Regions from separate parts of the Streptomyces panacea genome, predicted to be linked through region 3. Evidence: riboswitches for the same ligand, from Rfam matches in the RefSeq annotation. Region 3 holds a riboswitch; each other region holds the start of a gene.

Region 1 (3,756 bases), on a different contig from region 3:
ACCCTGCTGACCAGCCCGATCGCCGAGCTGTGCCTGCCGGGCGGGGCCCACCGCCGCTGACCCGTCGTCACCTTCGACCGGACCGGCCGGGCCGGATCAGACCGGCCGGGCCGGACCAGACCAGAGAGGCCGTCACCGTGCCAGAGAACACCCCGGAGCAGCTCCGGGAGCCGTTGCCCGAGGCGCCCGCCAAGTCCGTCATGGACGAGGAGAGCAACTTCCCGCGCGGCCTCGCCATCCGGCTCTTCGTCTACCTCGTCGCCGGCCACGCCGTGGCCGGCTTCCTCTGGCTGCTCTTCGAGGCGGGCGCCAAGTAGGCCCGGCGCCCCCCCCGAAAAGCAGCCCTCAGCCCTCGTCGACGAGACGCGTCCGCAGTCGCTCGCGCGTCTCGTCCGTCAGCCCCAGGCCGTCCGTGAGATAGCGGTCCACGCTGCCCCACGTCTCCTCCATCGTCGTGAACGCCGTTTCGAGATACACGGCGCGCGCGTCGAACAGCGGCGCGAGCAGCTCCAGCACCTCCGGCGAAGTCCCGCCGGGCGACGGGTCGCTGCGCCGTACCCGGTATCTGCGGTGGGGATCGTTCGACTTCAGATAGTCGGCCTCGATCGCCTCCCGCTCCACGCCCACGGCGAGCAGCGACACCGCGATGGAGAGACCGGCCCTGTCCTTGCCCGCCGCGCAGTGCATCAGCGCGGGCAGGCTCTCCTCGGCCAGGGCGTGCAGCACGTGCCGGTGTTCGGCGGTGCGGTCCAGAATGATCGAACGGTACGAAGCGGACATCCGGGCCACGCCCTTGCCGTCGGCCAGGATCGACCGCAGCTGGTCGAGATCGCCGTCACGGACCATCTTCCAGAACTCGGTCCCGTCGGCCGGGTCGGTCAGCGGGATGTTCACGTTCCGTACGCCCGGCAGCTCGACGTCCAGGCCGTCGAGCTTCTGGTCGGCCGCGTTGCGGAAGTCGAAGACCGTGTGCAGCCCCAGCGACGTCAGGAACACCGTGTCCTCGGCGGTGGCGTGCGCGAGGTGGCCGCTGCGGAAGAGCCGTCCGTGCCGTACGCGCCGCCCGTCGGCGGTCGGCAGACCGCCCACGTCGCGGAAGTTGCGGACACCGGCCAGGTCGGGCTCGGCCGGCGGGACCTGCTGCGGCACCTCGTGCGTCACGTGAGCTCCTCCGCGTCTGCGGCCGGCGCTCGTCGCCGACGCTGTCGCGCTCCGACTTTACGACATCGGTTCCCGCTGAAATCGCTTCAAGAAGAGGGCTTCTGTCCGTATTGAGTGATTACGCATAACGTGCCCCGGTCGCGGCGGAGATGGGCGGTGATCGGCCTCGGCTGGTGAGCAGGATCATATCCGTGACGGTGTGTGGCCGCGCCGAGGAAGGGGAATTGGGACGGCGCACGGAATTCGAAGATCCGTAATCCACGCAGGGTGACCGCGCGCGGCGGCCGATATTCGAGGCCGGATTGTTGAAGGAATACAACGGCTTGTACGGGTCGGCCCACCCGGCTTACGGTCACCGCAATCCGAGCGGATCGCCGAATCCTGCCGCCGTTCGGAATCCGCATCCACCCAGCACTCATCAACGTGTGGCAGGAGCGGGGGACCCAGGTAGTACGCCGGCCCGGACATCCGGACGGCTTGGGGTGAAGTCGCGTCACGGCGCGGCCGGGCATCTCCAGCTCGAACCCGACAGCTCACCTCGTAGGCGCCGGAGAGGAAATCGCCATGCCCGCAAAGGGTAAGCACCGTCGTCCGAGGACCAACCCGATCACGCGCGGATTCGTCGCCGCCGGAACGGGTGGCGCCGCCATCGCAATTCCGCTCATCGGTGCCACGGGCGCCCATGCCGCCGAGCAGACCGCCGCCCCGTCGGTCGCGCACACCGCTTCCGTCGCCTCCGCTCCCGCCGCCGCTCCGCAGACGGCGCGGCAGGCCGCGACCGCCCAGACCGTGAAGACGTACTCGGTCACGGCGGGCGACTACCTCGCCAAGATCGCCGAGTCGCAGAAGGTCAGCGGCGGCTGGGAGAAGCTGTACGAGGACAACCGCGAGGCCGTCGGTGACAACCCGTCGCTCATCCACCCGGGTCTGAAGCTCACCATCGGAGCCAAGGCCAAGGCGTCCTCCGAGGGCAAGGCCGAGGCCGCGCCGAAGAAGGCCGCACCGAAGAAGGCGGCGCCCGCGAAGCCCGCCCCGGCCGAGCCCGCCCCCAAGGCCGACACCACGGCGAACCAGCCCGCGGCGCAGAGCGACGCCTCCGGCTACACCGCCCCCGTCGACGGCGCGGTCACCACCACCGCCTACCGCGCGGCCGGCGGCAGCTGGTCCAGCGGCTACCACACCGGCGTGGACTTCGCGGCCTCGTCGGGCACCACCGTCAAGGCGGTCGGCCCCGGCACCGTCGTCTCGGCAGGCTGGGCCGGGTCGTACGGCAACGAGGTCGTCATCAAGCACGACGACGGCCAGTACTCGCAGTACGCCCACCTCTCCTCGCTCGCCGTCTCGGCGGGCCAGAGTGTCGGCGGCGGTGACCAGATCGGCCTCTCCGGTTCCACCGGCAATTCCACCGGGCCGCACCTGCACTTCGAGATCCGCACCGGCCCGAGCTACGGCTCCGACGTCGACCCGCTGGCGTACCTGCGCGAGCACGGCGTTTCTCTCTGAGAATGGTCGTCGGCCGGCGCCCGGTGCGCCGGCCGACGACCATTCCCGTATTCCGGCTTGAACGAATTTTGACCGGTGGCGTTTCTCACCGGCGTCAACACCTCCTTACGGTCGCGTAGGTCACATACGCAAGTGAATGATGTTCAGCTGTGGCTGACGATTCGAGAGCGAAATTCAGAAGCACCTTCGGGTCGTACGCCGCCATCGGTGACAGCTTCACCGAGGGCGTCGGCGATCCCGGGCCGGGCGGAATCTATGTCGGCTGGGCGGACCGGCTCGCCGTACTGCTCGCCGATCGCACACCGGACGGGGCGGCCGTCGCCGACCCCGACCACGGTTCGTTCCGGTACGCCAATCTCGCCGTACGTGGACGGCTGCTCGACCAGATCGTGGCCGAGCAGATCCCGCGCGCCAAGGAACTCGCCCCGGACCTGGTGACGTTCTGCGCCGGCGGCAACGACATCATCCGGCCCGGCAGCGACCCCGACGATGTCGCGGAACGCTTCGAGCGGGCACTCGCCGACCTCACCGGCGCCGTCGGCACCGTCATGGTCCCCACCGGGTTCGACACCCGAGGCGTGCCCGTGCTGCGCCATCTGCGTGGCAAGATAGCCACGTTCACCGCGCACGTCCGCTCCATCGCGGACCGCTACGACTGCCCGGTCCTGGACCTGTGGTCGCTCAAGTCGGTCCAGGACAGACGCGCTTGGGGCGGCGACCGGCTGCACCTGTCACCGGAGGGCCACACCCGCGTGGCCCTGCGCGCGGCCCAGGTCCTCGGCCTCGACGTCCCCGCCGACCCCGACCAGCCGTGGCCGCCGCTGCCGCCACGCGGCGCGCTGGAGGTGCGCCGCGACGACATGCAGTGGGCGCGTGAATACCTGGTCCCCTGGATCGGCCGCCGCCTCCGGGGCGAGTCCTCGGGCGACCACACGGTCGCCAAACGCCCGGACCTGCTGCCGCTGCCGCGTCACTGAGTCACCGGCCACCGCCCACCGGCCGGTATCCGTTCCAGGACGCCGCCCGCGAAGACGTCGTACAGCGGCAGTGTCTCCAGATGCACGTAGCCGATGTGGCAGTCGCAGACCGCGA
Region 2 (3,756 bases), on a different contig from region 3:
ACGGTTCGACGATCCGGACCGGCTCGACCTGTCGCGGAGTGACAACAAACACCTCGGATACGGCCACGGCATCCACTACTGCCTCGGCGCACCGCTCGCCCGGCTGGAGGGGCAGGCCGCCCTCGGTACGCTTCTGACCCGCTTGCCCGACTTGCGACTTGCGGTCGATCCATCCGATTTGCGGTGGCGTGGGGGGCTCATCATGCGTGGACTGCGCACGCTCCCGGTGCAGTTCACAGCGGTGCGTGACTGACGGATCGTCAACACTGTGACTTTCACGTGATCTCCGCTGCATCGACTTGTGACAGACCTTGGAGTACGGCTACGTTCACGACCGTCTCAGCAGTCACGTGTTCGGGATTCACGTTTCAGCAGTCTCACGGAAGGCAACCGCATGCGCTCCGGGAACGGCCGGCACCGTCGGCCCCGTCAAGCCCCCGCCCTCGTCGTCGCGGCAGGGGTGACAGGCTCGGCGATCGCCATTCCGCTGCTCGGCGCGACCGGCGCCAGCGCGGCCGACGCCACCACCTGGGACCGCGTCGCCGAGTGCGAGAGCGGCGGCATGTGGAGCGCCGACCTCGGCAACGGGTTCTATGGCGGGCTCCAGATCTCCCAGGAGACCTGGTCCGACTTCGGCGGTACGGCGTACGCGCCCACCGCCGACCAGGCCAGCCGCAGCCAGCAGATAGCCGTCGCCGAGAAGATCCTCGACGCGCAGGGGCCGACCGCGTGGCCGACCTGCGCGCTGGTCACCGGGCTCACGGCGGACGCCGGTACGGCTCCGGACGGCGAGCCCTCCGGTGACTCCTCCGACGCCGCCCAGAAGTCCAAGGCGCCCGCGGAGCCCGAGCCGAGCGAGACGGCCGTCCTGCCCGCCGCTCCCGAGTCGACGCCCGCGTCCGGTCAGTTCGGCCGTGACTCCGCCTCGGAGGCCCAGGAGCCCGGCACTGGGGGGCCGGGCACGGAGTCGAGCACGGACGCCGCTACCGAGGCCGGCGGCGGCCAGGGCAAGCACCGCGGCGAGGCGGCACCCGAGGCGGGCACGTCGGCCGACGCCTCGGACGGATCGGGCGAATCGGATGGAACGGCCGAAGCGGGCACGTCGGACGAAGCGCGCGACGGCGGTCGTCATGCCTCGCGGAGTGACGGTTCGGCACGCGACGGCGACACCGCCGCCGACGGCTCGTACACCGTCCGCGCCGGCGACAACCTGTGGGCCATCGCCGACGAGCAGAAGGTGGAGGGCGGCTGGTCCGCGCTCTACAAGGCGAACCGCGAGGTCGTGGGCTCCGACGCCGACCTGATCCTGCCGGGCCAGAGTCTCGATCTGGCCGCGAAGTAGGGGTAGTTAAACGGTCTATGTCCGTATCTGGGCAAGTGAGACAAGGGTCTCTTCGCCCCAACTGATGCGGTCTGACCGGCACGTCGCCCCGCCTCCGTCCCGACCTGCGTAAACAGGGGTTTCCCCGGGACGGGATGGGCGAATCATCCCGGATGTTCCTCCTTTGAACATCCGGGATGTCTGTGTTTACGGTCTGAACCGCTCGCACCGCGGGCACCGTCGACCGTCACGCCGAATCCTGCCGTCGGTCGGGGGGAGTAGTCGTCGCGTCAAGCGCCGAAGGCAGGAGCGGGGGACCCAAAGGTAAGTGCCGGTCAGTACGGCCGGCTCGGGGTGCAGTCGTGTGCAGGGGGACGTGAAGGCGTTCCCGGGTCACACGGCCGGGCAACTCACTTGGCCCGAACCCGACAGCTCACCTCGTAGGCGTCGGTGAGGAGATCTCGCATGCTGTTTTCCAGCAAGTCCGGCAGGGCCAAGCACCGCCGCCCGTCCAAGGCCGTCCGTTACGCCACGCTCGCCGGCATCACCGGTGCCGCTGTCGCGGTCCCGCTGATCGGCGCCACCTCCGCCTCCGCGGCCACCACCTCCGAGTGGGACGCCGTCGCCCAGTGCGAGTCCGGCGGCAACTGGTCGATCAACACCGGCAACGGTTACTACGGCGGCCTCCAGTTCTCCTCCTCCACCTGGGCCGCGTACGGCGGCAGCGCCTTCGCGTCCAGCGCCGACCAGGCCTCGAAGTCCCAGCAGATACAGGTCGCCGAGAAGGTCCTGGCGGGCCAGGGCAAGGGTGCCTGGCCGAGCTGTGGCGTCGGCCTGTCCAACGCCGCGAACAACGCCGGCTCCGACGACTCCGGCCAGCAGGCCCAGGAGCAGGCCCCCAAGGCCGCTCCCAAGGCCGCCCCGAAGGCCGCTCCGAAGCAGGAGTCCGCCCCGCGCGCCGCGCAGGAGCAGTCCGCCTCGCGCGGTGAGACGCGCGGCCCGGTCAAGAAGGGCGACGGCGAGTACAAGGTCAAGGCCGGCGACACGCTCTCCAAGATCGCCGACACCAAGAAGGTCGAAGGTGGCTGGAAGAAGCTCTTCGATCTGAACAAGGGCATCGTCGAGAACGCCGACGAGATCTTCCCGGGTCAGCAGCTCCACCTGAGCTGACCCTTCCCTGCCCGAGCCCCGGCACGGCGCGCCTCACTCCCCCCGGACGCGCCGTGCCGGGGCTCGGCCCCGCCCGGCCGCCACCGCCTTCGGGCCGGACCGGACCGGACAGGGCTGGACCGGGCCGGGCCGGACCCCAGGACATTCGCGGCTGAACGGGCATTCAGGACTCTTTTCGTCCCAGCGGGCGGGCATCTGCCGACCGCCGACCGGGAGCCGGTTAGGCTCATGCCGCAAGGCCAACGAGGCTCTGCACTCCACGCGTCACATCCCAGAAGGAGATGCTCGTGCCGTCCATCGACGTCGTCGTAGCCCGGGAAATCCTTGACTCCCGAGGCAACCCAACGGTCGAGGTCGAGGTCGGCCTCGACGACGGCAGCACCGGCCGTGCTGCTGTCCCCTCCGGTGCGTCCACCGGTGCGTTCGAGGCCCTTGAGCTCCGCGACGGTGACCAGAACCGCTACCAGGGCAAGGGTGTCGAGAAGGCGGTCCTCGCCGTCATCGAGCAGATCGGCCCGGAGCTCGTCGGTTACGACGCCACCGAGCAGCGCCTGATCGACCAGGCGATGTTCGACCTGGACGCCACGCCCGACAAGTCCTCGCTCGGCGCCAACGCCATCCTCGGTGTCTCCCTGGCCGTGGCGCACGCCGCGTCCGAGGCCTCGGACCTGCCGCTCTTCCGCTACCTCGGCGGCCCGAACGCGCACCTGCTGCCCGTTCCGATGATGAACATCCTCAACGGCGGGTCGCACGCCGACTCCAACGTGGACATCCAGGAGTTCATGATCGCGCCGATCGGCGCCGAGTCGTTCTCCGAGGCCCTGCGCTGGGGTGCCGAGGTCTACCACACGCTGAAGAAGGTCCTGAAGGAGAAGGGGCTCTCCACCGGCCTCGGCGACGAGGGCGGCTTCGCGCCGAACCTGGAGTCCAACCGCGCCGCGCTCGACCTGATCCTCGTGGCCATCAAGGAAGCCGGCTACGCCCCGGGCAAGGACATCGCGCTCGCGCTCGACGTGGCGGCCTCGGAGTTCTACAAGGACGGCTCCTACGAGTTCGAGGGCAAGTCGCGCTCGGCCGCCGAGATGACCGAGTACTACGAGGAGCTCGTCGCCTCGTACCCGCTCGTCTCCATCGAGGACCCGCTCTTCGAGGACGACTGGGCCGGCTGGAAGGTCCTCACCGACAAGCTGGGCTCCAAGGTCCAGATCGTCGGCGACGACCTCTTCGTCACCAACCCCGAGCGCCTGGCCCGTGGCATCGAGGAG
Region 3 (3,756 bases):
CATGCCCCGGCTGTCGATGCGGTCGTAGCGGACGGTGGCGACGAACTCGCCGCCGACGGTCACGGCGAGGCCCACCCGGTCCACGTAGTCGTGGTGGGTGAACCGGTAGACGTCCTTGTCGGAGAGCCGGGGGTAGGGCGCGAAGAAGCGGTAGTACTTCGACTCGTCCGAGACCTGTTCGTAGAAGCTGACCAGGCGCTCGGCGTCGTCGGTGGTGATGGGCCGGACGCGGGCGGTGCCCCCGTCGCGCAGGACCACGTCTGCTTCCCAGTGAGCGGGGTAGGCGTGCTGCGACGGCGGCGTCATGGGGAGAGCCTACGGCGCGCACACGGGTAGCGGCGGTTGTCCGGCCGGGGCAGTCTGGGGGTGCCTCACCGGTCCGTTACGGGGCACATGAGACACTGGTCTAGACAACAACTGTGACTTTGAAGGGCAACACCATGGCTGAGCGCCGCGTCAACGTCGGCTGGGCCGAGGGCCTGCACGCCCGTCCCGCCTCCATCTTCGTCCGCGCCGCCACGGCCTCCGGCGTTCCGGTGACGATCGCCAAGGCCGACGGCAGCCCGGTCAACGCGGCGTCGATGCTCGCCGTGCTGGGACTGGGCGCGCAGGGCGGCGACGAGATCGTCCTGTTCTCCGACGCGGACGACGCCGACGCCGCGCTGGACCGGCTGGCGAAGCTGGTCGCCGAGGGACTGGACGAGCTTCCCGAGACCGTCTGAGCCGCACCTGTACGACGAAGGCCCCGGCGCGGGACGCCGGGGCCTTCGTCGTAGGTGGATGTCCGTGCCGTCAGACGCCGACGCCGTGCGCGCGCAGGTACGCGACCGGGTCGATGTCGGAGCCGTACTCCGCGCTCGTCCGTGCCTCGAAGTGCAGGTGTGGGCCGGTCGAGTTGCCGGTCGAGCCCGAGAGCGCGATCCGCGCGCCCGGCGTGACGCTCTGGCCGACGGAGACGCCGATCGAGGAGAGGTGTCCGTACTGGGTGTACGTGCCGTCGTTCATGCGGATGACGACGTTGTTGCCGTACGCGCCGCCCCAGCCGGCCTCGACGACGGTGCCCGCGCCGACGGCCACGACCGAAGTGCCGGACGCCGCGCGGAAGTCGACGCCGGAGTGGCTGCCGGAGGACCAGAGCGCGCCGCCGGTCCGATAGCCGGTGGTGACCGGTGAGCCGGTGACGGGGAGTCGGTAGGAGTTGAGGCGCTCGCGCTCCGCGGCCCGTGTCGCGCGCTCCTTCTCCTCGCGGATCTCCTTGGCGCGGGCCGCCGCCTTGCGCTTCGCCTCGGCCTTGGCGCGGGCCGCGGCTTTGGCCTCCGCCTTCGCCTCCGCGGCCTTCCGGACGGCCAGGTGCTGCGCGTCGGCCTGGGCGTCGATCTTCGCGGCGAGCGAGGTGTCGATGACGATGGCGCGGACCGGGGTGACCGGGACGGCGTCCTGGGCGACGGCCGCCTCCACGTCGGCGGCGAGCGCCGGGGAGGCGAGGGTGCCGATGACACCGGCCGCTGTGAGAGTCGCGACTCCGGCGATGTTCGCGCTTCTGCGCGTCATTCGGCTCGGGGCACGGTGCTTCCCGGGGGCACGGGTGAACGCCATGAAGTGGCTGGTCCTTTCCTTCCTTCTCGCCTACCGGGTTAGCTGACGGGTTCGGAGCAGGAAGGTCTCCTACGGGCTCCTCCGCGGATTGCGCGAAGGCCCCCGATTCACCCCAGGGACGTGAATGGGTCCCCGGCTCCCCAGGCTCGCGCCTGACGGGGACTCGGCGATGGCTGTCCGGTGCCGCGGATGCGGCGGGCTCTGGCGGACAGCCGGACCGACGCTAAAGGGGTCATCTTTCAATCACCAAACGGACAGGCCATTTTGTAGCGCACGCCACAGGGCATTCAGGCAACGTCCTCCTGAATGCGGACATAGCGGGGAACCCCGGCGACAGGTTCGTCACCGGGGTTCCCTTTATCCGTTTCGCGCGGTCGCCGCGTGGGGCGTCGTCGGCCTCAGCCGGTGACGACCTTCACCTCGCCGATACCCAGGGCCTCGATCGGCTCCCGGATCACCGAGGCGTCCCCGACGAGCACCGTGACGAGCCGGTCGCCCGGGAAGGCGCTGACGACGGCGGCCGTCGCCTCGACCGTGCCGGTCTCGGCCAGGCGCGCGTACAGCTGCGCCTGGAAGTCGTCCGGGAGGTGCTGCTCGACCTGGTCGGCGAGCGTGTCCGCGACGGACGCGGCCGTCTCGTACTTCAGCGGCGCGACCCCGACCAGATTCTGTACGGCCGTCTCACGCTCGGCGTCCGTCAGTCCTTCGGCCGCGAGCGTACGCAGGACCTTCCACAGGTCGTCCAGCGCGGGCCCGGTCGACTCGGTGTCCACGGAGCCGCTGATGGCGAGCATGGAGGCGCCCGTGCCCTGCGGGTCGGAGCGCAGCACCTGCGCGAAGGACCGCACGCCGTAGGTGTAGCCCTTCTCCTCGCGCAGCACCCGGTCGAGCCGGGAGGTGAGCGTGCCGCCCAGGCAGTACGTGCCGAGCACCTGGGCCGGCCAGACACGGTCGTGCCGGTCGGGACCGACGCGGCCGATCAGGAGCTGGGTCTGGACGGCTCCGGGCCGGTCCACGATCACCACCCGGCCGGTGTCGTCGGCGGTCACCGGCGGCACGGGGCGCGGCTCCGAGGTGTCGCCCGTCCAGTCGCCGAGGGTCTCGGCGAGCAGCGCGTCGACATCGACGTCGGTGAGGTCGCCGACGATCACCGCGGTGGCGGTGGCGGGGCGGACATGCGCGTCGTAGAAGGCGCGGACGCCCTTCGCGTCGATGCGTCCGACGGTCTCCTCGGTGCCCAGGCGCGGACGCGACATGCGCGAGGTGGCCGGGAACAGCTCCTTGGAGAGCTGCTTGGCCGCGCGGCGGGCCGGGTTGGCCTGCTCGTGCGGGATCTCGTCCAGCCTGTTCGTGACGAGCCGGCCGACCTCGCTCTCGGAGAACAGCGGCGCGCGCAGGGCGTCGGCGAGCAGGCCGAGCGCCTTGGGCAGCCGGGAGACCGGGACCTCCAGGGAGACCCGGACGCCGGGGTGGTCGGCGTGCGCGTCGAGCGTGGCGCCGCAGCGCTCCAGCTCGGCGGCGAACTCCTCGGCGGTGTGCTTGTCGGTGCCCTCGGACAGCGCGCGGGCCATGATCGTGGCGATACCGTCCAGGCCCTCGGGCTCCGCCTCCAGCGGGGCGGCGAGGGAGATCTCGACGGCCACCACCTGCTGGCCGGGGCGGTGGCAGCGCAGCACCGTCAGGCCGTTGGGCAGCGCGCCGCGCTCAGGTGCGGGGAACGCCCAGGGCCTGGCCTCTCCGGCCGTCGGCTGCGGGTGGAACTCCATGGTCACGGCAGCGTCGGTCACTGGTCCGCCTTTTCGTGCTGGTCGAGGGTCTCGTCGGTGATCTCGTCGGAAGCGGCGTCCTCGTCGTCGGCGGTCGTCGGCTCGTAGACCAGCACCGCCCTGTTGTCCGGGCGCAGCCGGGCCTCGGCCACCGCGCGCACCTCGTCGGCCGTGACGTCCAGCACCCGCTGGACGGCGGTCAGGGCCAGCTGCGGGTCGCCGAACAGCACCGCGTACCGGCACAGTTCGTCCGCGCGGCCCGCGACCGTACCGAGCCGGTCGAGCCACTCGCGCTCCAACTGGGCCTGGGCGCGTTCCATTTCCTCGGCCGTGGGGCCCTCGGCCGCGAACCGGGCCAGCTCCTCGTCGACCGCGGCCTCGATCTGCGGGACCT
Region 4 (3,756 bases), on a different contig from region 3:
TCGTGTGGCACCACGGCTCGCCGCAGACGGGCGCACCGCTGGAGCCGCTGCTCACCGCGGCGGCGGCGCGCGGTATCCGGCTGGTGACGTACGGCCGCCCCAGTTACGGAGGTTCCAGCCCGCTGCCGGGCCGGAACGTGGCCGCGGCGGCGGACGACGTGGCCCGGATCGCCGACGCTCTCGGCGTGGGGTCGTTCGCGGTGATGGGGGCGTCCGGTGGTGGGCCGCACGCGCTGGCGTGCGCCGCGCTGCTGCCGGACCGGGTGACGGGTGTGGCCTGCCTGGCGGGCATCGCGCCGTACACGCGGGACTTCGACTGGTACGAGGGGATGACCTCGCCCGGGGGCCTGCGGGCCGCCGCCGACGGGCGCGAGGCGCGCGAACTGTACGCGGCGACGGACGAGTTCGACCCGTCGAGCTTCACCTCCGCCGACTTCGCGGCGCTGGCGGGCACGTGGACGTCGCTGGGGGCCGACGCGGGGAAGGCGGGTCAGGCCGGGGCGGACGGGCTGATCGACGACGATGTCGCCTTCGCCACCGCGTGGGGCTTCGACCTTGCGGAGGTGGCCGCGCCCGTACTGCTCGTGCAGGGCAGCCTCGACCGGGTCGTACCACCCGCGCACGCCGAGTGGATGCTCGCCGCTCTCCCCCGCGCGGAGCTGTGGGTGCGGCCCGAGGACGGGCATGTCTCGGTGCTCGACGTGTGCCCGTCGGCGATGGACTGGCTGGTGGCGCGGGGCGAGATCCTTACCCAGGGGCTGTCCTGAGCTCCGCGGTTCCGGTCCGGGGCGCCTCACGCCGCTCGCCGGCCGGGCCGCGTGTGCGGCCCGGCCGGCGAGGGAGGGACAGACGCGGCCCGAGAGTCGCGCGAGGTGGTGATACCGCCTCTTAGTAGGGGCCGTTGACGTTGTCGATCGAGCCGTAGCGGTCGGCCGCGTAGTTGCACGCCGCGGTGATGTTGGCGACCGGGTCGTAGCTGTCGGTCGACGTGCCGGGCACGTGGTACGCCTCGAACGTCGGGTCGATGACCTGGAGCAGGCCCTTCGACGGTATGCCGGCCGCGGCGTTGGAGTCCCAGTTGTTGATGGCCTGGGGGTTGCCCGCGGACTCGCGCATGATGTTGCGGTGGATGCCGTCGTACGAGCCGGGGATGCCGTTCTGCGCCATGACGTCCAGCGCCTCCCGGATCCAGCCGTCGAGGTCGTTGGTGTAGGACTTCGCGGCGGCCTGGACGGCTTCGGCGGGCTTGGCCGAGGCTTCCTTGGCCGAGGCGGTCGGGGCGGCGGCTGCCTTGGGCTTTCCGGCGAGCTTCAGCTTCAGGCCGGGGCGGATGAGCGACGGGTTGTCGCCGACGGTGTCGCGGTTGGTCTTGTACAGCGCCTTCCAGCCACCGCTCACGGAACGGGCGTCCGCGATCTTGGCCAGCGACTCGCCCTTCACGACGGTGTGGGTCACCTTCTGGGCGGCGGTGACGGCCGACGGGGCCGCCGCGACGTGCTGCGGGGCGGGCGCGGCGCCGGCCGTGGTGGCGGTCACCAGGGGCAGGGCGAGTGCGGCGCCGCCCGTGCCGACGGCGATGAGCCGGTGGGCGAGCGGGATGGTGCGGGAACGGCGGTGCTTACCCTGTGCGGGCATGACGAGGTCCTCTCCGTCGCCTGCGAGGTGAGCTGTCGGGTTCGGGCGGGAGATGCCCGGCCGCGCTGTGGGCGCGGCTTCACCCCGAGCCGGTCCGGTGTTCCGGATCGGCGACTTACCTGGGTCCCCCGCTCCTGCCGTACGTGAATGGTTGGATGCGGTTTCCGGACGGCGGCAGGATTCGGCGTTCCGTCCGGAATGACGAGAACGTAAGCGAGAACGTCCGGGCGAAACAAGTCCTGAATTCACGGCACCATGCCATTCACGGGTCCGGTGGAGATCAATCCGAATTCCTGCCCGGCGATTCAGGTCTCAACTTTCTTTTCCAGTGCGGGAAGTGGCCAGTCGGGCGGAACGCGTGACCCGCCGCCCCTGTGACACACATCACGGGCATTCAACGCAACCACGCATACACAACACCATCCAGAAAGGGACAAGTTAGGCGCGAAATACCCATAACGACCCACCCCGCAAAGCGGACAAATGATTACTTTATGTGGATCGCGGCGAAGTGGAGGCGAGGTGCCCACCCCTGGGCGAATTCACTGTCGACAGCCCGCCAACACCCTTTGTCCACGCGCGCATTCGACCCGGCCCCCCGTCACGTGAATGCGGCGCCGCCCTCCGGCGAAGGTTTCCGCGGAGGGTTCGGGGGCGGAGGGTTCGGGAGGGGACCGGGCGCCGCTGTGCCCGATACCCGCGAAGCGGTTCCCTCGGGCACGTGACGTCATGGAGTGACTACGCCGACGACTCGGCGCCTTCCACCGCTCCCCTCGCGGAGCGGTACGGAAGGCGCCGAGCGGGCTCGCGACCTAGGGATATGTACCTAAAAGCCCATATTTGTGAACCAGGGGTCGGGGGCCGGGGCCTAGTTGACGGCCTGCTTGGTGCCGGGGCCGCCGGTGATCACGAAGCTCGATCCCGGCTCGACGAGGACGTCACCCTCGGCCGAGCCGGTGATGGTCACGTTGGTCAGCGCCGCGCTGCCGCGGGCGCCGCCCATCGCCAGGACGCCGGAGCCGTTGTTGGACTTGTGAATCGTCACGTTGCCGATCTCCACGTCCGGTACGTTGCCGCCGCCGTTCTTGAACTGAATGCCGTCATAGGTGGAGTCCGAGATCTCGGTGTCCCTGATCTTGACTCCGGTGATGTCCCGGCTCGCCGGGAAGATCGTGATCGCGCCGAACTCCTGGTCCTCGTTCCAGAAGGCGCCGCCGGTGCGGTGGAGCGCGTTTCCGGTGAGCAGGGTCTCGCCGGAGAAAGGCAGGGGGTCGTGGTCGGTCGCCAGCATGATGCCGGGATAGTTGGCGGTGTCGGCGATCAGGTTGTTCTGCACCTTGTTGCCGTAACCGCCGTATATCGCGACGCCGTTCGCCCGCCAGGGCAGCTGAATGGTGTTGTTGGTGAACGAGTTGTCGTGCGCGATGTCCACCGCCGGGTCCTTGACGTACCGGTTGGCCCAGATGGCGAGCGAATCGTCACCCGTGGTGCGGAAGGACGAATTGTCGACCTGCGAATCGCGCGTGCCATTGGTGAAGTTGATGCCGTCGGCGTATGTGTTGCGAATCCGCATTCCGCTGAATTGGAGGCCGTCGGCGGGGCCCCAGAGCGCCTGGATGTTGTCGTAGTCGCGGCCGACCCAGGCACCTACGTTGGCGTGCTCGATCCAGACGTTGGAGATCTTGGTGTTCTTGCCGAAGCGGCCATTGAGGCCCACTCCGCCCTCAGCGCCCCCGCCGCCGCGGATCCGGCCGGAGCCGAAGATCGCGATGTCGGAGATCTGGGTGTTGTCGTCGATGTCGAAGCCGAAGTTGCCCTCGTGCGGGTGGTTGATCCCGCCCGCGTTCTGCGGCTCGGTGAGCGTGTAGAGCTGCGAGTGCCACATACCCGCGCCGCGGATCGAGACGTCACTGATCCCGATCTGGTTGTACTGCCCCTGGTTCAGCGGGTCGTCGGTCAGGATCTTCCGCTCCTGGCGCCACTGGCCCGCCGGGATCCATACGCAGTCGATGTCGCCGTTCTGGTCGGCGGTCACCGCGTCCTGGATGGCCTTGGTGTCGTCGTTCCCGTCGTCGGGGACGGCCCCGTACTCGGTGATCGAGGCGCACTCGGCCGGCTTGG

The links. Region 3 has a riboswitch for cyclic di-AMP ahead of P3L51_RS06200 (M23 family metallopeptidase). Riboswitches for the same ligand answer to the same signal wherever they lie in the genome.
Region 1: another riboswitch for cyclic di-AMP. It lies ahead of P3L51_RS01700 (LysM peptidoglycan-binding domain-containing M23 family metallopeptidase); the one in region 3 lies ahead of P3L51_RS06200 (M23 family metallopeptidase).
Region 2: another riboswitch for cyclic di-AMP. It lies ahead of P3L51_RS06565 (transglycosylase family protein); the one in region 3 lies ahead of P3L51_RS06200 (M23 family metallopeptidase).
Region 4: another riboswitch for cyclic di-AMP. It lies ahead of P3L51_RS27275 (LysM peptidoglycan-binding domain-containing protein); the one in region 3 lies ahead of P3L51_RS06200 (M23 family metallopeptidase).

Annotation. Positions count from the first base shown of each region.
Region 1 is NZ_JARJHW010000003.1:55,127-58,882, reverse strand. It holds gene P3L51_RS01715 (helix-turn-helix domain-containing protein) at 1-60, shown strand, start outside; gene P3L51_RS01710 (DUF6126 family protein) at 138-317, shown strand; gene P3L51_RS01705 (tyrosine-protein phosphatase) at 346-1,149, opposite strand; cyclic di-AMP (ydaO/yuaA leader) riboswitch at 1,557-1,723, shown strand; gene P3L51_RS01700 (LysM peptidoglycan-binding domain-containing M23 family metallopeptidase) at 1,726-2,664, shown strand; gene P3L51_RS01695 (SGNH/GDSL hydrolase family protein) at 2,814-3,641, shown strand; gene P3L51_RS01690 (STM4011 family radical SAM protein) at 3,635-3,756, opposite strand, start outside.
Region 2 is NZ_JARJHW010000016.1:40,579-44,334, forward strand. It holds gene P3L51_RS06555 (cytochrome P450 family protein) at 1-253, shown strand, start outside; gene P3L51_RS06560 (transglycosylase family protein) at 395-1,342, shown strand; cyclic di-AMP (ydaO/yuaA leader) riboswitch at 1,607-1,783, shown strand; gene P3L51_RS06565 (transglycosylase family protein) at 1,787-2,491, shown strand; gene eno (phosphopyruvate hydratase) at 2,773-3,756, shown strand, end outside.
Region 3 is NZ_JARJHW010000015.1:13,629-17,384, forward strand. It holds gene P3L51_RS06190 (bifunctional acetate--CoA ligase family protein/GNAT family N-acetyltransferase) at 1-306, opposite strand, end outside; gene P3L51_RS06195 (HPr family phosphocarrier protein) at 441-722, shown strand; gene P3L51_RS06200 (M23 family metallopeptidase) at 793-1,596, opposite strand; cyclic di-AMP (ydaO/yuaA leader) riboswitch at 1,610-1,775, opposite strand; gene P3L51_RS06205 (M16 family metallopeptidase) at 1,995-3,362, opposite strand; gene P3L51_RS06210 (M16 family metallopeptidase) at 3,380-3,756, opposite strand, start outside.
Region 4 is NZ_JARJHW010000149.1:47-3,802, forward strand. It holds partial or broken gene P3L51_RS27270 (alpha/beta fold hydrolase) at 1-767, shown strand, start outside; gene P3L51_RS27275 (LysM peptidoglycan-binding domain-containing protein) at 889-1,635, opposite strand; cyclic di-AMP (ydaO/yuaA leader) riboswitch at 1,640-1,806, opposite strand; gene P3L51_RS27280 (right-handed parallel beta-helix repeat-containing protein) at 2,504-3,756, opposite strand, start outside.